Regions from separate parts of the Klebsiella sp. Sb-30 genome, predicted to be linked through region 2. Evidence: predicted binding sites of a transcription regulator. Region 2 holds the regulator's gene; the other holds the start of a gene.

Region 1 (11,121 bases), 510 kb from region 2:
GCATTCCTGATCCCGATGTCGGAACAACCGGTAGATCTGATGGCCATTGACCATGAAGGCCATGAAGTCTACGGCGAAGTCAATATCGACCAGCTGCCCCGCGTGCCGAAGGAACTGATGCTCTCCCCGCCGGTGCCGGCGACCCGCGAAGCGGTAGAGGCTATCGCAGAAGCCGATTTAATCCTGATTGGCCCCGGAAGTTTCTATACCAGCCTGCTGCCGATTCTGCTGCTCGATGAGATGGCGCAGGCGCTGCGCCGAACGCCGGCGACAATGGTTTTTATCGACAATCTCGGCAAAGAACACAGCCCAGCGGCGAATCTGACGCTGGCGGACAGGGTCGGGATTATGGAGCACTATATTGGCAAGCGGGTGATCGATGCCATCGTTGTTGGGCCGAAAACCGATACGACCGGTCTGGAAAACCGGGCGATCGTGCAGACGCCGCTGGATGCCGCGGATGTTCCCTATCGCCACGACCGGGTGCTGTTACGTAACGCGCTGGAAAAAGCGATCCAGACCTTAGGTTAACCCGCTGGAGGCGAGAAGGCGCGGGTAACGACGCGCCAGACCTTTATATTAAAATATTAAGGTTGTCTTAAAATAAAGGTGGCACCATGGCAACTATCTTAGTCCCAGGATTGTTGCTATGTCGTTATTCACTTTACGTCGGCCGGTCATGAGCCGTACGGTTTATCTGATTATTTTTGCCCTCTATGTCGGGCTGCTGCTCAATCTCGCGTTCTATCGTCAGGTGTTCACTCTGCTGCCGGTAAACAGCCTGCACAACTGGCTGGTGTTCCTCAGCATGCCGGTGGTTGCCTTCAGCGTGATGAATATTCTCACCACGCTCGCCTCCTTCCTCAAGCTCGACCGCCTCGTTATTAGCCTGTTTATTCTGCTGAGCGCCTCGGCCCAGTATTTTATCTGGACCTTCGGCGTCGTCATTGACCGCGCCATGATTACCAACATTCTGGATACCACGCCGGCGGAAAGCTTCGCCCTGATGTCCGGTAAGATGGTGCTGACGCTGGGACTGTCCGGTGTTCTGATGGTCGCCCTCGCCTGGTGGATAAAAATCAGTAAAGCCAAAACAGTGTGGCGCAGCATCGCGGTACGTCTGCTGAATATCCTCGTATCGGCCCTGCTGATCGTTCTGGTCGCTGCGCTGTTTTATAAAGATTACGCCTCGGTCTTTCGCAACAATAAAGAGCTGGTGAAATCCCTGAGTCCCTCCAATAGCATCGTTGCCATCAACTCGTGGTATGCGCACAACAAGATGGACAACCTGCCGCTGGTAAACATTGGCGAAGATGCCGTGCAAAAACCCGAAATGCACAGCGGCCCGCGCAAAAACCTGACCATTCTGGTGCTGGGAGAGACGTCGCGCGCGCAGAATTTCTCACTGGGCGGCTACGAACGCGAGACCAACCCGCGACTCAAACAAGACGATGTCATCTACTTTGCGAATACCACCTCCTGCGGCACGGCGACCGCGGTGTCGGTACCCTGCATGTTCTCCAATATGCCGCGGGCGCATTACGATGAAGAGCTGGCCCACCATCAGGAAGGCGTTCTCGACATCCTGCAACGCGCTGGCATTCGGGTGCTGTGGAACGACAACGACGGCGGCTGTAAGGGCGCCTGCGATCGCGTCCCGCATCAGAACGTGACCGACCTGAACCTGACCGGCCAGTGCATCGATGGCGAATGTTACGATGAAGTGTTGTTCCATAATCTGGAGAGCTACATCGATAATCTGCAGCAGGACGGGATTATCGTGCTGCACACCATCGGTAGCCACGGTCCGACGTATTACAATCGCTACCCTGCTGAATTCAAAAAATTCACCCCAACCTGCGATACCAACGAAATCCAGAGCTGCACCCAGCAGCAGCTGACGAATACCTACGATAATACAATTCTGTATATCGACTATATAGTTGATAAAGCGATAAAATTATTGCAGTCAAAGCAGGATAAATTCACCACCAGCCTCGTTTACCTCTCCGATCACGGTGAGTCGCTGGGGGAAAATGGCGTCTATTTACACGGCCTGCCGTGGTCAATCGCCCCGGAAACGCAAAAACATGTGCCGATGCTGCTCTGGTTGTCCGAGGATTACCAACAGCGCTATGGCGTTTCCAGCCAGTGTCTGCAACAAAGAGCTAAAACAGACCCTTATTCTCAGGATAATCTGTTTTCTACCCTGCTCGGACTCCTTGGGGTCGATACCCACGAGTACCAGGCAATCGATGATATTTTAACGCCGTGCAGAAGCGAGACCGCCAGATGAAAATCTTAGTCATTGAAGACGACGCACTCCTGTTACAAGGCCTGATCCTGGCAATGCAAAGCGAGGGATACGTCTGTGATGGCGTCGCCACTGCTCACGAGGCCGCCCTGTCCCTCGCCAGCAACCATTACAGCCTGATCGTACTCGATCTCGGCCTGCCGGATGAAGATGGCCTGCACTTCCTGATGCGCATGCGTCGGGAAAAATTCAGCCAGCCGGTGCTGATCCTGACCGCCCGCGATACCGTTGAAGATCGCATCAGCGGTCTCGACACCGGCGCGGATGACTATCTGGTGAAACCTTTCGCCCTGGAAGAGCTGAACGCCCGCATCCGCGCGCTGCTCCGCCGCCATAATAACCAGGGCGACAACGAAATGGCCGTGGGCAACCTGCGGCTGAACATGACTCGTCGCCTGGTGTGGCTGGGCGGCGAGGCGCTGGACCTGACGCCGAAAGAGTACGCCCTGCTCTCTCGCCTGATGATGAAAGCGGGTAGCCCGGTACACCGTGAAATTCTCTACAACGATATCTACAGCTGGGACAATGAACCCGCCACCAATACGCTGGAGGTTCATATCCATAACCTGCGCGAAAAAGTGGGTAAAGCCCGTATTCGTACCGTCAGGGGGTTTGGCTATATGCTGGTGAACAATTCAGGAACGGAATAACGCCATGGCACTGTTCGCAAGTGAAACCTGGACCATGCGTCACCGTCTGCTGCTGACGATCGGCACTATTCTGGTGGTCTGTCAGCTGATCAGCGTTTTCTGGTTATGGCACGAAAGCAAAGAGCAGATTCAGCTGCTGGTGGCGAGCGCCATCGAAGGGCATAACAACCAAAAGCACGTTGAACACGAAGTGCGCGAGGCGGTCGCGAGTCTGTTAATACCCAGCCTGCTGATCGTCGGTCTGGCGCTGTATATCAGTCTGGTGGCGGTGAGAAAAATCACCCGACCGCTGTCGAATCTGCAAACTGAGCTGGAGAGCCGTACGCCGGATAACCTGCAGCCGATTACGCTGACGGAGTCGGTTCCGGAAGTGACGGCGGTGACGACAGCGATTAACCAGCTGGTTTCTCGCCTTAACTTAACCCTCGATCGCGAACGCCTGTTCACCGCTGACGTCGCGCACGAGCTGCGTACCCCGCTGGCGGGACTGCGTCTGCATCTCGAACTGATGGCGAAAGTGCACCACGTGGAGGTGGGTCAGCTGATCCAGCGTCTGGATCAGATGACCAACAGCATCTCACAGCTGCTGCAGCTGGCGCGCGTCGGGCAGTCATTTTCCGCCGGGAGCTACCAGCGCGTGCTGCTGAAAGAGGATGTGGTCGAACCGATTCGCGGTGAGCTGGAGAGCATGCTGGAACAGCGCCAGCAGACGCTGGCGCTCGCCCTCCCCGAGGGGGATGATGCCAAAGATGTTGTTGTCTCCGGTGATGCCACGCTGCTGCGCGTTGTGCTGCGCAATCTGGTGGAGAATGCGCATCGCTATAGCCCGGCAGGGTCGAAGATAAAAATCGCCATACAGGCCGGTACAACGCCGGTTATGGCCGTGGAAGATGAAGGTCCGGGGATTGATGAAGCGAAAAGCGGCGAGCTGAGTAAAGCATTTGTCCGTATGGACAGCCGCTACGGGGGAATTGGCCTGGGATTAAGTATTGTGACGCGCATCGTTCAGCTGCACGATGCCCAGTTTTTCTTACATAACCGCCAGCCTGGCCCCGGCGTTCGAGGCTGGATTCAGTTTCCTAAGCCTTCGCGTTAGAACGTCAGCACCCACTGATGGACAAAAGCGACAACCACAACAAACGCACAGGTAAGGGCCAGAGACTCACGGAAGGTTAATTTTTGCATGACACTATCCTCATCAGAATGAGGATAGTGTCGCCTGGCAAGATTAAGCAGACATTAAGCCAGCCAGAAAACGCCGCGGAATAGCAAAAAATCGGCGTCCCGTCACACTGCCTGGCCCCACGCGCAGCGCATCGCGTCCTGCGGGATCAGGACGCCGCAATAAACAGCTCGCGGAGCTGATGCAGCTGGTCACGAATTTGCGCGGCTTCTTCGAACTCCAGATTCTGCGCATGTTGCATCATCTGCCCTTCCAGCTCGTGAATTCTCTGCTGCAGCGCTTTTGGCGTCAGCAGCACCTCAGGCGTATCCGCCTCAACCGGCGAACGTGATTTTCCGCGGCCCTTGGCTTTCGTCTTCGCCAGATTGCTGCCCAGCTGCAGAATATCGACCACTTTTTTATTCAGCCCCTGCGGGGTGATACCGTGCTCTTCGTTATAGCGCTGCTGCTTCTCACGGCGACGCTCGGTCTCGCTGATGGCTTTGGCCATCGAAGCGGTAATTTTATCGCCATACAGAATCGCTTTACCGTTGATATTACGCGCGGCGCGACCGATGGTCTGAATCAGCGAGCGTTCCGAACGCAGGAAGCCCTCTTTATCGGCATCCAGAATTGCCACCAGCGACACTTCCGGCATATCCAGTCCCTCACGCAGCAGGTTGATACCCACCAGAACATCGAACTCGCCCAGCCGCAGGTCGCGGATGATCTCCATACGCTCCACGGTATCGATATCGGAGTGCAGGTAGCGCACGCGCTCGCCGTGCTCTTCGAGATACTCCGTTAAATCTTCCGCCATCCGTTTGGTCAAAGTGGTGACCAGCACGCGCTCGTTGATGGCGACGCGGATGCGAATCTCCGACAGCAGGTCATCGACCTGAGTCGCCACCGGTCGCACTTCAATCAGCGGGTCAAGCAGCCCGGTCGGACGTACCACCTGATCGACCACCTCATCGCCAGATTTATCCAGCTCATAAGGCCCCGGCGTCGCCGAGACGTAAATGGTCTGCGGCGCCAGCGCCTCAAACTCTTCGAACTTCAGCGGACGGTTATCCAGCGCCGACGGCAGACGGAAGCCGTACTCCACCAGCGTCTCTTTGCGCGCCCGATCGCCGCGGTACATGCCGCCGATTTGCGGAATAGTGACGTGGGATTCGTCAATCACCAGCAAACCGTCTGCCGGCAGGTAATCAAACAACGTCGGCGGCGGTTCGCCCGGCCCGCGCCCGGAAAGATAGCGCGAGTAGTTTTCGATGCCCGAGCAGTAGCCCAGCTCGTTCATCATTTCGAGGTCGAACTGGGTACGCTGGCTCAGGCGCTGCTCTTCCAGCAGCTTGTTGTTTTCCAGCAGCACTTTACGCCGCTCCGCCAGCTCGACTTTTATCTCTTCCATCGCCTGAACGATTCGCTCGCGTGGCGTCACGTAGTGCGTTTTCGGGTAGATGGTATAGCGTGGAATCGTCGATTCCACCTGACCGGTGAGCGGATCGAACAGCGACAGCCGCTCAACCTCTTCATCGAACAGCTCGATACGCAGCGCAATATCGTCGGATTCCGCCGGGAAGACGTCGATCACTTCGCCGCGCACGCGGAAGGTGCCGCGCTGGAAGGCCTGATCGTTACGGGTATACTGCAGCTCCGCCAGGCGGCGTAAAATCGCCCGCTGGTCGATCAGCATGCCGGTGGTCAGGTGCAGCATCATCTTCAGGTAGAGATCCGGGTCGCCCAGACCGTAGATAGCCGATACCGAAGCCACCACCACCACATCGCGCCGCTCAAGCAGCGCTTTGGTCGCCGACAGACGCATCTGCTCGATATGCTCGTTCACCGACGCGTCTTTCTCGATGAAGGTGTCCGAGCTCGGCACGTAGGCTTCAGGCTGATAGTAATCGTAGTAGGAGACGAAATATTCCACCGCATTGTCCGGGAAGAACTCTTTCATTTCGCCGTACAGCTGTGCCGCCAGGGTCTTATTCGGCGCCAGCACCATCGTCGGACGCTGAAGATCGGCGATAACGTTAGCAATGGTGAACGTCTTGCCCGACCCGGTCACCCCCAGCAGCGTTTGGTGCGCCAGGCCATCTTCCAGCCCCTCTTCCAGGCGGCGGATAGCCTCCGGCTGGTCGCCAGAAGGACGGAATGCGGAATGCAGCGTGAACGTTTTACTCATATGTCTGGCCCTGAAGAAGGATGAAGCGCCTGGTGATATACGGCAGGTGTTTAATTCTACCCTTCACGCTCACTTTTGCCAATAAATAATACTGGATATAAAAACAGTATTCTATTATTGTTTGTGCCTGAAATCGCCCGCGCGCGCGTCGTTTTGGGGTAAAAAAAGACCATCCTGCAGAATAATCCGCCAGAGAGTAGGGTTATCCCCAAAAAAATTTATCATTTAACATTTGTCAAGCAAGGTGGTGAATCTTTTGTGGCATCAGGTGACACTTTCCTTACAGCCATTGCTTTTATTCAACTAATTGATATTTAATGATATTAAACAAAAGATGGGTTTCGCGCCAATTCAGCCGCAGGCCGCGTAATCTCTAGCTTACCGCAAGTTCTCTAACTCTAATACACAAGGTTATCCACAGGAATAGTGGATAAGTGTCTGCAGGCCATGCCTTCTGCCACCCCGCAGAAATCGACCGCCGGTGAAAATCGACCGCCTAAAAAAAATTATCGAATTATTTTTGATATTTATCAGCTAAGGGTGCCTGCTTTTTTGTTGCTTTCTGCACCATTTTTCATACCCCTTAGCACCGGGAGAGTGCAACCGCCTCGCTGACTCGCCTTCGCCCCGCCCCGCGGCAGCTGCCCGTACGGGAAAAAACCGAAACATCTTTTTCCTGGCAAGAGATTTGCAGAATCTTCATGTCGCCCGCTATCCCCAAACAGGAGAAAACGTCTATGTTGAGTCTACGCGCAGTCAATCAGTACTACGGAAATCAGCACACGCTATGGAATGTCGACCTTGAACTTCAGCCGGGGGAGTGCACCTGTGTGATGGGACTCCAGGGGATGGGGAAAACCACGCTGGTGAACTGCATTACCGGACATCTTCCGGTCGCCAGCGGCAGTATGACCTGGCATGACATCGGCTCGCCGCCCTGCGATATCACGCCGCTCTCCGCCCATTCCCGCTCGATTATTGGCATCGGCTATGTCCCGCAGGACAGGCGGATCTTTTCTCAGCTGAGCGTGGAGGAGAATCTGCATATTGCGCTGGCCGCCGGAGGGAACCCGGGCGGCGCCGTAAAGGGGGAGATTTACGATTTTTTCCCGGAGCTCTACGCACGACGTCAGCATAAAGCCGCGATGTTGTCAGAAGATGACCAGTACCAGCTGGCGCTGGCGAGAGCGCTGGTTGTCCGGCCGCGTCTGCTGATTCTTGATGAACCTTCGCGTGGCAGCGGACAACACTTCGTGCATAAGCTGGGTGACCTGCTGGTGCGCCTGAACCGCGACATCGGTTTAACGGTGCTGCTGGCGGAACAGCACCTGCCGTTTATTCGCCGGGTGGCGGACCGTTTTTGCCTGCTGCATCGCGGGCGTAACGTGGCGCAAGGCCGCGTTATCCAGCTGGATGAACCGCTGCTGGCACAGTGGATGACGCCCGATCCAGCGCGCTGAGATCCAGATACTGGCCGAGATCCTCACGTCGCGACGCGTCCGCCAGCCATGGGATCTCGCCCAGCAACGGGGCCGCAAGTCGATCGTTGAGGGTCGCCAGATATTCCGCATGGCGTTTACCCGGCGGCTGGATGTCGTTTGCAATCCAGCCCACCAGCGGCAGCCCGGCCTGACGTACCGCCTGGGCCGTCAGCAGCGCGTGGTTGATGCAGCCGAGTTTAATGCCGACCACCAGAATGACCGGCAGCCGTTCGTCGCGTACCCAGTCGGCAAAACTCAGCGTCGCGGATAGCGGCGTAAACCAGCCTCCCGCTCCCTCCACCAGCACCCATTCCGCCAGCGTCTCCAGTTCACGCAGCCCGGCAGAAAGCGCATCGCCGGTAATCGGCCGCCCCTCTTCCGCGCTCACGATATGCGGTGAGGTCGGTTCGGCAAAGGTAAAGGGGTTGACCTGCGCATAGTTCAGCGCCACACCGCTATTGCGCTGGAGTGCCAGCGCATCATCGTTACGCAGCCCGTGCGCCGTCAACTCACTCCCGGAGGCGACCGGTTTATAGCCCGCGCACTTCAGACCTGACAGCTTCGCCGCCTGCAACAGGGCGCAGCTGGTGACCGTTTTACCGACTTCTGTGTCGGTTCCGGTGACGAAAAAACGTTTAGTCACGTTCAATGACTCCTGTAAAAAGATGGTACGTCAGCGGGCACTGGCCCTGCTGTTTTGGCCAGGCCAGCTGCAGCTGACGCAGTTTTCCCCGGCTCAACGGCGCCGCGCTGCGCCCCTGATGCAAGTGTGTTGCCCCAATCCCTTTGAGCGAACGCATCGCGCTCAGAGCATCGGCAAACGGCAGGCTGACGGCGTGAACCTCGCCAACGGCTCGCCGCCCGGCCAGCGCCTCGCGCACCGCCCGTTCGCTGAGAAAGCGGTTGGCATGGGGATGGGTGTCAATGGCGCGCCAGGCCTGATTCAGCTCGGGAAGCGAATCGGCCAGCAAGGTGGTGAACGCGACCCGACCGCCGGGGCGCACCACCCGGCACAGCTCATCGAGCGCGCCGGACAGACTCTCGCACCACTGAACCGCCAGATTGCTCCACGCCAAATCGACGCAGGCATCGGCCAGCGGCAGCGACTCAATATCCCCGGCAAGATAACGATGCGCGCACGCGTTGCGCTGGGCCTGCGCCAGCATCTCAACCGAGAGATCGAGCGCCGTCACATGACTGCCGACCTCGCGCCAGTAGCGACTCATGCTGCCGGGGCCGCAGCCGGCGTCGAGGACCGCTGAAAAAGGGCGGCCATGAAGCTGACGCAGCAGCAGTTCAGCGCTGTAACGCTGCAGCGCGTCATGTTGCGAATAGTGGGTGGCCGCCCGGCCAAAGGCCGCAGCCACCGCCCGTTTATTCACCGCCGCCATGCAGCACCTCCAGCAGACGGGTAATATCAGTCGGCTCATGGGCCGCGGTCAGCGTCAGGCGCAGCCGCGCGCTGCCTGCCGGCACCGTCGGCGGACGAATGGCCGTCGCCCAGCAGCCCTGCTCACGCAGGCGCGCCGCCAGCTGCAACGCCCGCGTATTGTCACCCACGATCAGCGGCTGAATCGCGCTGGTCGAGGCGCTCAGCTCCCCCGGAAAATCCGCCATACCGTCGCGAAATTGCACCACGCGGCTGGCCAGTTGTTCCCGCCGCTGCCGGCCATCATCGCTGCGGATCACCGCCAGCGCGGCGCTCAGCGCAACCGCCTGGGCCGGCGGCATGGCGGTGCTGTAAATCAGATGTCGGGCAAACTGCAGCAGATAGTCCGCCAGCGCCTCGTCGCACAGGATCGCCGCGCCGCTGACGCCAAAGGCTTTACCGAAGGTCACGACCAGCAGTTCCGGGCGGACGTTTTGCGCGTGACAGCTGCCGCGCCCTTCATCGCCCACGACGCCAATACCATGCGCATCGTCCACCAGCAGCCAGCCGCCGGCCGCCCGGGTCGTTGGGGCAATATCGCGAAGCGGTGCACTATCGCCATCCATGCTGAACACCCCTTCCGTCACCACCAGCTGTTGCCCCGCCAGCGGCTTGCCGAGAAGTTCACTCAACTGCTGCACGTCGTTGTGCGCAAAGCGTCTGAGCTGCGCCGGGCTCAGGCTGGCCGCTTCGAGTAAAGAGGCGTGGCTCAGGCGATCCGCAACGATGCGATCGTCCCTGGCGAGCAGCGCGGTAATCAGCGCCTGGTTGGCGGCAAACCCGGAAATAAACAGCAGCGCGCGCGGATATCCCAGCCAGTCCGCCAGGCTCTCTTCCAGTTCACGATGCGCCTCGCTGTAACCGCTGACGTGGCCGGAGCCGCCGGAACCCACGCCATAACGCGCCGCCCCCTGCTGCCAGGCGGCGATAATCTGCGGATGCTGGCTCAGTCCGAGATAATCATTGCTGGAGAAATTCAGCCAGCGCCGATCTTCACGGATAAGCCAACGCCCGGCACCCTGCGCCACCGGCTGGCGGCGACGGAATGCATCCGCCTGCCGCCGCTCGCTCAGCGCCTGGTCGATGCGTTGCTGCCAGCTCATAGCACCGCCGCGTTGTAGTATTCCTCGGTATCGGGGTTATTCAGCGCATGTTCCAGACGCTGCTGTTGCTCGTTATCGCCTTCCAGCACCGCCGTCTGCTGCGGGTTAAGCCCCAGTTTGCGGAACAGCTGCAGGTCTTTGTCCTCTTCCGGGTTCGGCGTGGTCAGCAGCTTGCAGCCGTAGAAAATCGAGTTCGCCCCGGCCATAAAGCACATCGCCTGGGTCTGTTCGTTCATCTGCTCGCGGCCGGCGGAAAGACGCACGTACGAGGTCGGCATCATGATGCGCGCCACCGCAATGGTGCGGATAAAATCGAAAGCATCGACATCGTCGTTATCGGCCAGCGGCGTGCCCTTCACCTTAACCAGCATGTTGATCGGCACGCTTTCCGGCGGCGTTGGCAAATTAGCCAGCTGTAACAGCAGGCCGGCGCGATCTTTCTCGGTTTCGCCTAAGCCGACGATCCCGCCGGAACACACCTTAATCCCGGCGTCACGCACTTTGTCGAGGGTGTCCAGGCGCTCCTGATAGGTGCGGGTGGTAATGATGTTGCCGTAAAATTCCGGCGAGGTATCGAGGTTGTGATTGTAGTAGTCCAGCCCGGCTCCCGCGAGGCGCTGCGCCTGGGTGTCGGTCAAGGTGCCGAGCGTCATGCAGGATTCGAGCCCCAACGCTTTGACGCCTTTGACCATTTGCTCCAGATACGGCATATCGCGATCGTTGGGGTTCTTCCAGGCGGCCCCCATGCAGAAGCGCGTTGATCCGGCATTTTTTGCCTGGCGCGCGGACTC
Region 2 (11,121 bases):
TAATCCAGCTTAGGCAGGCTGGCGTAGCCCAGCCAGCTATGTGCTTCCCCTTCAGGAGAGATGGTAAACCAGTCGCGCCACGGCGAATCGGCATGGTGACACGCCCCGCTGCTGCCGCGCTGGTGGCGGTCAAACCAGGCGTGCGAATCGCCGGTATGGTTAAACACACCGTCAAGAATCAGACGCATCCCTTCTCGCTGCGTGTTGTGGCGCAGACGCAGCAGCGCACCGTCGCCACCGAATTGCGGATCGACGCGGCGATAATCTTCGGTATCGTATTTATGCACGCTGGGGGCGACGAATACCGGGTTCAGATAGAGCGCGGTCACGCCAAGCTGCTTGAGATACGGCAGTTTCTCGCTGATCCCATCGAGGTCGCCGCCAAAAAACGTCGACCCGCCCGCTTCGCCGGTTAACGGCTCATCCCACGATTTCCGGACAATATCGCGCCCGGCGGCGTGATGATGATAGACCCGATCCTGTTCCGCTTCTCGTGTCTCGCTGCGCGCAAAACGGTCAGGGAAAATTTGATAAAAGACCTGATCGGCCACCCACTGCGGGCCGCTATCCGGCAGATCGACGGCGAACTGTTCCAGTCGCGCCGGCGGAAAACGGTTAAAGCCCTGCGGCGTGAACCAGCGCTGACGATCCGCCCACAGCAGCTTAAAACTGTAGCGCCGACGCGGCTGGCCGCTGGCAAGATTGATTTCGCCCCGCCACGCCACGACGCCCGGATGCGGCTCCTGGCGCAGTCGGTGCATCGGCAGCGAGAGCTCTTCATTATCTTCTTCCGCACGCAACGTCACCCGCTGCGGCAGATCGTCGCCGCTGAGCCATAAAGTGATAAAGAGTCGTTCCTGCTGCTCCTTGATAAACGGAGCCACAGGCAGGTGCCATGCCTTCAACATCGTCATTCCTCTCTCTTTAGAATGGGCACACCTTGCCACAGCCCACCGGCGTATGACTCATCATCACAGGAATTATTGGGGGAGGATAATGGGGGTGGAGAACGCGCCTGCCAAATCCGGCAGGCGCGGGGGAGCGTTACTGTGCCTGCGCCAGCTGGCGGTCGCGGCGAGTTTTCAACTTCCAGCCAGCCAATAGCAGCACAATCCAGGCGAAACCGACGTACAGCGAGATACGGGTATCCGGATGGTAGCCAATCAGCGCAATAATAAAGACGAGGAACACCAGACCCACGGCCGTCGTGGCGACGCCACCCGGCACCTTAAACTTCAGCGCTTTCGCCTCTTCCGGCGACAGGCGACGGCGGAAGGCAATCTGCGACAGCAGGATCATGATCCACACCCAGACGGTGGCGAAAGTGGCCAGTGACGCAATCACCAGGAAGACGTTTTCCGGCATGATGTAGTTAAGATAGACCGCAAACAGCAGCGCAACGGTCATCACCATCACCGTCACCCACGGGATCCCGCGACGCGAGGTTTTGGCGAAAATCTTCGGCGCGCTGCCCTGCTCGGCCATGCCGTGCAGCATACGTCCGACGCCGAAGACGTCGCTGTTAATCGCCGACAGCGAGGCGGTCAGCACCACAAAGTTAAGGATACTGGCGGCAAACGCAATGCCCATATGCTGGAAGGTCAGCACGAACGGGCTGCCGTCAGTGCCCACCTGATTCCACGGATAAATGGACATAATCACGAACAGCGTGCCCACATAGAACACCAGAATGCGCATTGGGACCGAGTTAATCGCGCGCGGAATCGATTTCTCCGGGTCTTTCGCTTCACCGGCGGTGATACCGATGATCTCTATCCCGCCGTAGGCGAACATCACCATCTGCAGCGACATCACCATTCCCAGCCAGCCGTTGCTGAAGAAGCCGCCGTGACTCCACAGATTATGGATGCCGGTGGGCTGTCCGCCGTTGCCGATACCCCAGATAATGATGCCGAAACCGGCAATAATCATGATGATGATGGTGGCAACTTTAAAGAACGAGAACCAAAACTCCAGCTCGCCGAAGACCTTAACACTCATCAGATTGACGGCGCAGATAATCAGCACCACGCTGAGCACCCAGATCCAGTGCGGTACCGTCGGAAACCAGACGCCCATATAAATTCCGAAAGCCGTCACGTCGGCAATCGCGACAATCAGAATTTCAAAGCAGTAGGTCCAGCCGGTGATATAGCCCGCCAGCGGGCCGAGATAATCCTGCGCATAGCGGGAAAATGAGCTGGCGGCAGGGTTATGTACCGACATTTCGCCCAGCGCGCGCATAATAATATACGCGGCCGCGCCGCCGATAATATAGGCCAGCAGGACGCTCGGGCCCGCCATTTTAATGGCGTCAGCTGAACCATAGAACAGGCCGGTACCAATTGCGGATCCCAGCGCCATAAAGCGGATATGCCGGGTACTTAGCCCGCGCTTAAGTTTGTTACTACTTTCCATCGTATTCCATGCCGTTTTTCTCTTCAGGCCTTCGCCGGAGCAGGCGCAAAAGAGGATTACCTGAAAAACAAAAAACCACGGGACCCAAAGTCCCGTGGCTTAACACTGATTAAAACCGTCGGTTAATGCGCGCTGGAGGTCACCTGACGTCCTGCCGCACGGTCCCAGATCACCGCCAGAACCACCATCACGGCGGTAGGCATCAGCCAGGCAAGACCCTGTTCAGCCAGCGGCAGACGCGAGGTCCAGGCCGGTAACATGTCCGCGAATGCCGACGATTTAATGCCGTCAATGATACCAAACATCAGGCTGATAAACATGGCCGGCGCAATGACGCGGGACGAATTATGCCACCAGTTGCGGGTAAAGCTTAAGACCACCAGGGCGATACATGGCGGATAGATAGCCGTCAGTACCGGAATCGAAATCTGAATCAGATGGCTCAGCCCCAGGTTGGAGACCGCCATCGAGAAAATACCGAGGATAAACACCAGCGAGCGATAGGATAACGGCAGATACTGCGCGAAGAATTCAGCGCAGGCGCAGGTCAGGCCCACCGCAGTGACCAGACAAGCGATGAAAATCAGCGCCGCCAGCATAAAGCTCCCCGCGCCACCGAAGGTGTGCTGGACATAGGCATGCAGAATCGCCGCGCCGTTAGCGGATTGATCCACCAGTGTCGCGCTATCAGACCCGAGGCGGAACAGCGCCAGATACAGCAGCGTCAGCCCCACGCCGGCCATCAGTCCGGCCCAGACGGTGTAGCGAGTCAGCAGGCGCGCTTCACTTACGCCGCGGGAGCGTGCGGCGTTAACAATGACGATACCGAATACCATGGCACCCAGCGTATCCATGGTCAGATAGCCGTTGACGAAGCCGTTAGAGAACGGCGCGGTGCGGTAAGCTTCCAGCGCATTGCTGATCGGGCCAGCCGGCCAGATAACTGCCGCAACGGACAAAATGATCAGCGCAATAATTTTCAACGGGGCGAGGAAATTGCCCACCGTATCCAGCAGCTTACCCGGATAGAGCGAAACCAGGATCACCAGCGCGAAATAGATCACGCTGTAAATCATCAGCGGCATCGCGCCGTCGCCGGTCAGCGGGGCAATCCCGACTTCAAAAGAGACCGTTGCGGTACGCGGCGTCGCAAACAGCGGGCCAACGGCCAGGTAGCAGACCACGGCCAGCAGGATGCCGGCCACTTTGCCGATCGGCGTACTCAGGCTTTCCACGCCGCCGCCGACTTTCGCCAGCGCCACGACCGTCAGCACCGGTAAACCCACGGCGGTAATCAGAAAGCCAATAGCGGCGGTCCAGACGTGTTCACCAGCCTGTAAACCCACCATCGGAGGGAAGATAATGTTGCCTGCGCCAACGAACAACGCGAAGGTCATAAAGCCCAACGCGATAATGTCGCGAGATTTTAACTGATGGGTCATAAATTCATTACTGCCTGTGGATGTGGTGTTGTTAACAAACGGAAAATACCGTGTCTTCCCCTGAGGGAGGATACAGCGGTGGTTGCCGGAAAAATCAGCGGGATATGCTCCCGAACACGCGTGGGAAAGAATTGTTTTTTGAATTACCACGCAAAAACAGTCTGTCTGCGACTGCATGGGGGGCAATTTAAACGCTTATAACGTTTTAATGCAAGGCGGGATCGCAAAAGCAGATGATTATGCTAAGTCTATTTTTGCGAGCGGGATTATTGACCATATCTAAGGAAAACCTCCGGCTAATCATGCGAACAAAAAAGCAGCAGGCGTTCATTAATTACGCGGCTAAAAAGTGACTGCAAACGAAAATGACCAGCCGAAGCTGGTCATTGGCAAGTCATGTTGACAAGGGTGCGTTCAGGCGCTTTTTTTGGCAATTAAACGTTCCGGGAGTAAGAAACTAAAACGCGTCCCTTGGCCTACCGTACTCTCAATTTCCAGACGACTGTCGTGATGATTCACCGCATGTTTGACGATCGCCAGCCCAAGACCGCTGCCGCCGGTTTGCCGCGAACGCGCCTTATCCACGCGATAGAATCGCTCGGTCAGACGCGGAATGTGCTCGGGCGCAATCCCCGGACCGTTATCCTCGACGCTGAACAACGCGCCATGCGGCGCCCGTTGCCAGCTGACGGTAATCTCTGTCCCCGCTGGCGTATGGTTGATTGCGTTATACACCAGATTGGAGATCGCGCTGCGCAGCTGCTCTTCGTTGCCCAGTACCACCAGCGTCTCATCGACGTGGAAGTGGAGCGTCTGCTTCTGCTGGCTTAGCGTCTGGGCTTCCCGCTCCACCACCCGCAGCATCATCGGCACGTCGATTTTGTCATTCATGGCCAGCGTCGGCGCCGCTTCAATCCGCGACAGCGTCAGCAGCTGCTTGACTAACCCCTCCATGCGCTGGGTTTGCTCGCGCATCGTATGCAGCGCTTTTTCGCGCGTCATCCCTTCCAGCACCTGCTCCTGCATCATCTCCAGATAGCCCTGCAGTACCGTTAACGGCGTGCGAAGCTCATGGCTGACGTTGGCAAAAAAGTTGCGCCGCGCGCCTTCCAGCTGGTGCATCTGCGTGACATCGCGCGCCACCATCAGCCACTGTTTGTCGCTGTAGGGCATGACGCGGATCTCCAGATGACGAGCAGTATTGAGGACCAGATTGAGCGGCTTTGAGAAATCCCTGTTTTTGAGGTAATGAGCAAATTCAGGGTAGCGCAGGAGGTTGAGAATATTTTGTCCGCTGTCGTCCGGCCAACGCAAATTGAGGATCTGCTGGGCCAGGCCATTACACCAGAAGATGGCCCCCTCCTCCGTCGTCAGCACCACCGCATCGGGCAAAGACTCAGCCCCGCTACGAAAGCGTTTGATCAGACTACCCAGTTCGCGTCGGCGCTTTTTATTGCGCATCTGCATCTGGTGAAGGCCGTAGAGCAGCGGTTCCCAGCTGCCTCTTCCCGGCGGTGGCGTCATGCTACGGTCGACCCATAGCCACCATGAAAGACGTAATAAATTCCAGAAATGCCAGATGAGAAGTCCGGTTACTGCCGCCAGTAAAAACCACGGCAGATAACCCACCACCGCCCCAAGAATCAGGGCCGGGATACAACATAAGAAAAGCTCAAGCGCCAGCCTTTTCCATGACAGCCGTTCCAGCACGGTTCACACTCCTGTCGAGATTCAGAAACGGGCGGAGAAACGATATCCCGTGCCGCGGACCGTTTGTACCATCCGGTCATGGCCGCTATGTTCCAGCGCTTTACGCAGACGGCGAATATGCACATCCACCGTTCTGTCTTCTACATACACATTGGTCCCCCAGACGTGATTCAGCAGCTGTTCGCGGCTGTAGACGCGTTCCGGGTGAGTCATAAAGAAGTGTAGCAATTTAAACTCCGTCGGCCCCATGTCCAGCGGACTTTCACCGGTCATCACGCGGTGGGAGGAAGGGTCAAGGCTAAGCCCTTGCATTTCAATCACTTCTTCCACCGCCATCGGCGAAATACGGCGCATCACCGCTTTGATTCGCGCCACCAGCTCTTTCGGTGAAAAAGGCTTAGTGATGTAATCATCGGCACCGGTTTCCAGACCACGTACGCGATCCTCTTCTTCACCGCGAGCGGTGAGCATGACGACCGGAATATCGCGGGTCATCGCCTCACGCTTGAGCAGCTTGATAAACTGGAGACCCGATCCGCCCGGCAGCATCCAGTCGAGGAGAATCAAATCAGGCCAGGGTTCATTGAGTTGATTCACCGCACTGTCATAATCTTCCGCCTCGACGGGCTGAAAGCCGTTTTGCTCAAGAACAAAGCAGACCATTTCGCGGATCGGAGCTTCATCTTCAACGACCAGAATTCTTCTCGCCATTATTTACCCTGTATTTTTTAGCCATCAGTATAGAGTGCGGCGCCATTATGCGTCAGTTTTGTGACAGATTTATGAAGAAAATGACCGTCATATGATAGCGGATTTTTAATAATGACAAGGAGTAACAATCGATCCTGCTGGCGTTAAAGGGGCAACCTGCGGGATGACAGGTATATAATGCGCCTATGCTTTTTCGCCAGGGAATACTTATGCGCATCATCCACACCTCTGACTGGCACCTTGGCCAGAATTTTTACAGCAAGAGCCGCGCCGCCGAACACTCGGCCTTTCTCGACTGGCTGCTGACCAGCGCGCAGGCGCACGAGGTCGATGCCATTATTGTCGCCGGCGACATCTTTGATACCGGCTCACCGCCAAGCTACGCCCGCGAGCTGTATAACCGATTCGTGGTTCAGCTTCAGCAAACCGGCTGCCAGCTGGTGGTGCTGGCGGGCAACCACGATTCGGTGGCGACGCTAAATGAATCCCGCGATATTCTGGCCTTTCTGAAAACCACGGTGGTGGCCAGCGCCGGCCATGCTCCCTTTATTCTGCCGCAGCGCGACGGCACGCCCGGCGCCATATTTTGCCCGGTCCCCTTCCTGCGCCCGCGCGAGCTGGTCACCAGCCAGGCCGGACACTCCGGCGGCGAAAAACAGCAGCTGCTGTTGAACGCTATCAGCGACTATTATCAGCAGCAGTACGAAGCCGCCTGCGCCCTGCGCGGCGATCGTCCGCTGCCGATCGTCGCCAGCGGCCACCTGACCACCGTTGGCGCCAGCAAGAGCGATGCGGTGCGCGATATCTACATCGGCACGCTGGAGGCGTTCCCCGCCAGCCATTTTCCCCCCGTTGATTATGTTGCCCTCGGCCATATTCACCGGGCGCAGAAGATCGGCGGCAGCGACCATATTCGCTACAGCGGCTCGCCCATCGCCCTCAGCTTTGATGAGACGGGCAAAAGCAAAAGCGTCAATCTGGTGACCTTCAGCGACGGGCACCTGGCGGAGGTGCTTCCTCTGACGGTGCCGGTGACGCAGCCGCTGGCAGTGCTGAAAGGCGATTTCTCCAGCATCAGCGAACAGCTTACCCAGTGGCGGGACGCCCCTCAGGAGCCGGTCGTCTGGCTGGATATTGAAATTACCAGTGACGAATATCTCCATGATATTCAGCGAAAAATTCAGGCCCAGACCGAAGATCTGCCGGTGGAAGTGCTGCTGGTTCGCCGCAGCCGCGCCCAACGTGAACGCATCCTGGCGGGAGAGCGGCGGGAGACGCTGAGCGAACTGCAGGTCGAGGAGGTGTTTGAACGCCGGCTGGCGCAGGAAACGCTGGAAGAGGCGCAGCGGCTACGCCTGACGCAGCTGTTCAACGAAACGCTGCATAGTCTGAATGGTGAGGAGCACCTGTGAAAATTCTGAGTTTGCGCCTGAAAAATATCAACTCGTTAAAAGGCGAATGGAAAATCGACTTCACCGCAGAACCGTTCGCCAGCAACGGGCTGTTTGCCATCACCGGCCCCACCGGCGCCGGGAAAACCACTCTGCTGGACGCGATCTGCCTCGCGCTGTATCACGAAACGCCCCGTCTGAGCAGCGTGTCGCAATCGCAAAACGATCTGATGACCCGCGATACCGCCGAGTGTCTGGCGGAAGTGGAATTCGAGGTCAAAGGGACGGCCTATCGCGCCTTCTGGAGCCAGAACCGCGCCCGCAATCAGCCGGAGGGCAACCTGCAGGCCCCGCGCGTTGAGCTGGCCCGCTGCGACGATGGGCAGATCCTTGCCGATAAAGTCAAAGATAAGCTCGAACTGACCGCTTCGCTCACCGGACTGGATTACGGTCGCTTTACCCGCTCAATGCTGCTGTCGCAAGGCCAGTTCGCCGCGTTCCTCAACGCCAAACCAAAAGAACGCGCTGAGCTGCTGGAAGAGCTGACCGGCACCGAAATCTACGGCCAAATTTCAGCACAGGTGTTTGAAAAGCATAAGCTTGCCCGCAACGAACTGGAGAAACTTCAGGCCCAGGCCTCCGGCGTTCTGCTGCTGAGTGATGAGCAGCAGCAGGCGCTACAGCAAAGTTTGCAAGCACTTACTGATGAAGAGCGTCTACAGCTTTCGGAGCAAGCCCGCCTGCAGGCCGCGCAGCAGTGGCTGCTGCGCCAGCAGGAGCTCAGCGCGGAAGCCTCGCAGGCTCAGGTCCGGCTGCAGGACGCGCAGCAGGCGCTGGATCAGGCCCAGCCGCAGCTTGCAGCGCTGCTCAACGCGCAGCCGGCAGAGCAGCTTCGTCCGCTGTGGACCCGACAGCAGGAACAAAGCGCCGCGCTGGCGCAAACCCACCGCCAGGTGGAGGAAGTGAATACTCGCTTACAGGACAAGCTGCGGCTGCGCGCCGGGATCCGCCTTGCCGCCAGCCGGCAGATGACCCGCTTGCAGGATGCCCATCACGCCCTCAACCTGTGGCTTAACGAACACGATCGCTATCGCCAGTGGGGAAACTCGCTGGCGGGCTGGCGGGCCGTCTTCCAGCAGCAGGCGAGCGATGCCCGGCAACAGAACGTCGTGCAACAGAGCCTGGCGGAAATCGCCCGCAAGCTGGCAGAGCTGCCGCCTGCGACGCTGACGCTGGATGCCGACCAGGTCACCGCCAGCCTGGCGCAGCACGCCGCCGCCCGCCCGTTACGCCAGCAGCTTTCGACGCTGCATAGCCGCCTGTTGCCGCTTCGCCAGCGTCAGCAGCAGCTGCAAACCACTGAGCAGGCTCGTCGCGAGGAACAGGAAAAGCTGGAAACAACCCTGGCCCAGCGCCGCCTGGCCTACAAAGAAAAACATCAGCAATTCAGCGATGTGAAGGCTATTTGTGAGCTGGAAGCGCGCATTGTCGGGTTGGAGGAAGAGCGCGCTCGCCTGCAGCCCGGAGCCCCTTGTCCGCTCTGTGGTTCCAGCGAACACCCGGCCGTCGCACAATACCGGGCGCTGGAGCCCGGCGTGAATCAGGCCCGCCGGGATAGTCTGGAGCGTGAAGTCAAACAGCTGGCGGAAGAAGGCGCCCAGCTGCGCGGCCAGCTTGAGGCACTGCTTAAACAACAGGTTAAAGAGAAAGAAGAGCTGGACTCTCTCCTTCAGCAGGAGCAAGCGCTCACCTCACAATGGCAGACAACCGTCAGCGGACTCCATTGCGACCTGCAGCCGCAGGATGATATTCCCGGCTGGCTGGCGGCCCAGCAAGAGAGCGAACAGCAGCTGTATCAGCACCAGCAGCGACTGGCCTGGCAGGCCCGGCAGCAGGCGGGCGAGCAACAGCTCAGGCAGCTCCAGCAGGAGCAGGAACAACGGCGCGCGCAGCTGGAGACAGAACTCTCGCCCTTCGCGCTCAGCGTTCCGCAGGCCGATCGGACGGCGGAGTGGCTGGCGCAGCGGGAAGCCGAGAGCCGCCTGTGGCAGGAACAACAGAACCAATCCGTCGCGCTTCAGGAGCAGCTTCAACAGCTGACGCCGCTGCTGGAAACACTTCCACCGACAGAGCCGGAGCCCCTTCCGTCAACGGACGAGATAGCCGATCCGGCGCCGCTGACGGGCTGGCGTCAGGTGCATGACGACTGCCTGGCATTGCAAAGCCAGTGGCGGACGCTGAGCCAGCAGGAGAGCCAGCAGCAGGAAGCGCTGCGGGAGACGCAAACCCGCTTCGCTGCCGCCCTCTCCAGCAGCCCGTTTGCCGACCAGCAGGCCTTTCTCGCCGCTCTGCTTGACGAAGAGACGCGCCAGCGGCTGGAGCGGCTTAAACAGGCGCTGGAAAATGCCGTACAGCAAAATAACGCTCTGGCGCTGCGCGCTCGCGACGCGCTCGCCCGGCATCAGCAGCGACCGCCGACAGACGTCGACCTCACCCTACCGCTGGAACAGCTCCAGGCCCGTCTGCTCCAGCTGGCGCCGCAGCTGCGGGAAAACAGCGCCCGCCAGGGAGAGATCCGCCAACAGCTGAAACAGAATGCCGGAAACCAGCAACGCCAGCAGGCATTACATCAGGAGATCGCGCTTGCCGGGCAGCAGCTCGAGGACTGGGCATGGCTTAATGCGCTAATCGGTTCTAAAGAGGGCGATAAGTTCCGCAAATTCGCCCAGGGGCTAACGCTGGATAACCTGGTCTGGCTGGCGAACCATCAGCTCAATCGCCTGCACGGGCGCTACCAGCTCCAGCGCAAGGCCAGCGAAGCACTGGAGCTGGAGGTGGTTGATACCTGGCAGGCGGATGCGGTACGCGATACGCGGACCCTCTCCGGCGGTGAAAGTTTCCTTGTCAGCCTGGCGCTGGCGCTGGCGCTGTCCGATCTGGTGAGTCACAAAACGCGCATCGATTCGCTGTTCCTTGATGAAGGGTTCGGCACGCTCGATAGCGAAACGCTCGATACCGCGCTGGATGCGCTCGACGCCCTGAATGCCAGCGGTAAGGTGATCGGCGTAATAAGCCACGTTGAAGCAATGAAAGAGCGCATTCCGGTGCAGATCAAAGTTAAGAAAATCAACGGTCTTGGCTACAGCCGGCTGGATAAAATGTTTTCCATCGAGTAACCCCCGAGCCTTTCCCCTGCGCAGACCTTTCCTTTCGCGGAAAGGTCGCACTTCTCCGGTGCATTATCCTTGCCGCAATTTCACGAATAATCTTGATCATGCATGAATATGCGTGATAGTTTCGTTTTATTTTCTAAAGAGAGAATAAACAGGCATCAACATGACGTTTAAACCACTAAAAGCGGAAAAAATCTATTATCACCGCCATTCGTGCACAAACGTGCAGAAGCAATGTCCCCGACAGATACGCGCCAGGTAAAAACGCCTTTGCGG

The links. The regulator PhoB, encoded in region 2, activates phosphate uptake and scavenging genes when phosphate is short. The targets are predictions, from matches to a motif close to CTGTCATAAAACTGNCNNAT.
Region 1: the regulator PhoB is predicted to act here: its motif matches at 6,584-6,603, upstream of uvrB (excinuclease ABC subunit UvrB).

What each region holds. Positions count from the first base shown of each region.
Region 1 is NZ_CM172749.1:3,644,790-3,655,910, forward strand. Features, by position in the region: gene yvcK (uridine diphosphate-N-acetylglucosamine-binding protein YvcK) at 1-531, shown strand, start outside; gene eptA (phosphoethanolamine transferase EptA) at 650-2,296, shown strand; gene pmrA (two-component system response regulator PmrA) at 2,293-2,964, shown strand; gene pmrB (two-component system sensor histidine kinase PmrB) at 2,969-4,060, shown strand; gene uvrB (excinuclease ABC subunit UvrB) at 4,296-6,317, opposite strand; gene AC236I_RS17050 (ABC transporter ATP-binding protein) at 7,055-7,777, shown strand; gene bioD (dethiobiotin synthase) at 7,719-8,441, opposite strand; gene bioC (malonyl-ACP O-methyltransferase BioC) at 8,434-9,189, opposite strand; gene bioF (8-amino-7-oxononanoate synthase) at 9,173-10,330, opposite strand; gene bioB (biotin synthase BioB) at 10,327-11,121, opposite strand, start outside.
Region 2 is NZ_CM172749.1:4,156,226-4,167,346, forward strand. Features, by position in the region: gene malZ (maltodextrin glucosidase) at 1-908, opposite strand, end outside; gene proY (proline-specific permease ProY) at 1,045-2,418, opposite strand; gene brnQ (branched-chain amino acid transporter carrier protein BrnQ) at 2,541-3,860, opposite strand; gene phoR (phosphate regulon sensor histidine kinase PhoR) at 4,275-5,570, opposite strand; gene phoB (phosphate response regulator transcription factor PhoB) at 5,592-6,281, opposite strand; gene sbcD (exonuclease subunit SbcD) at 6,491-7,693, shown strand; gene sbcC (exonuclease subunit SbcC) at 7,690-10,848, shown strand.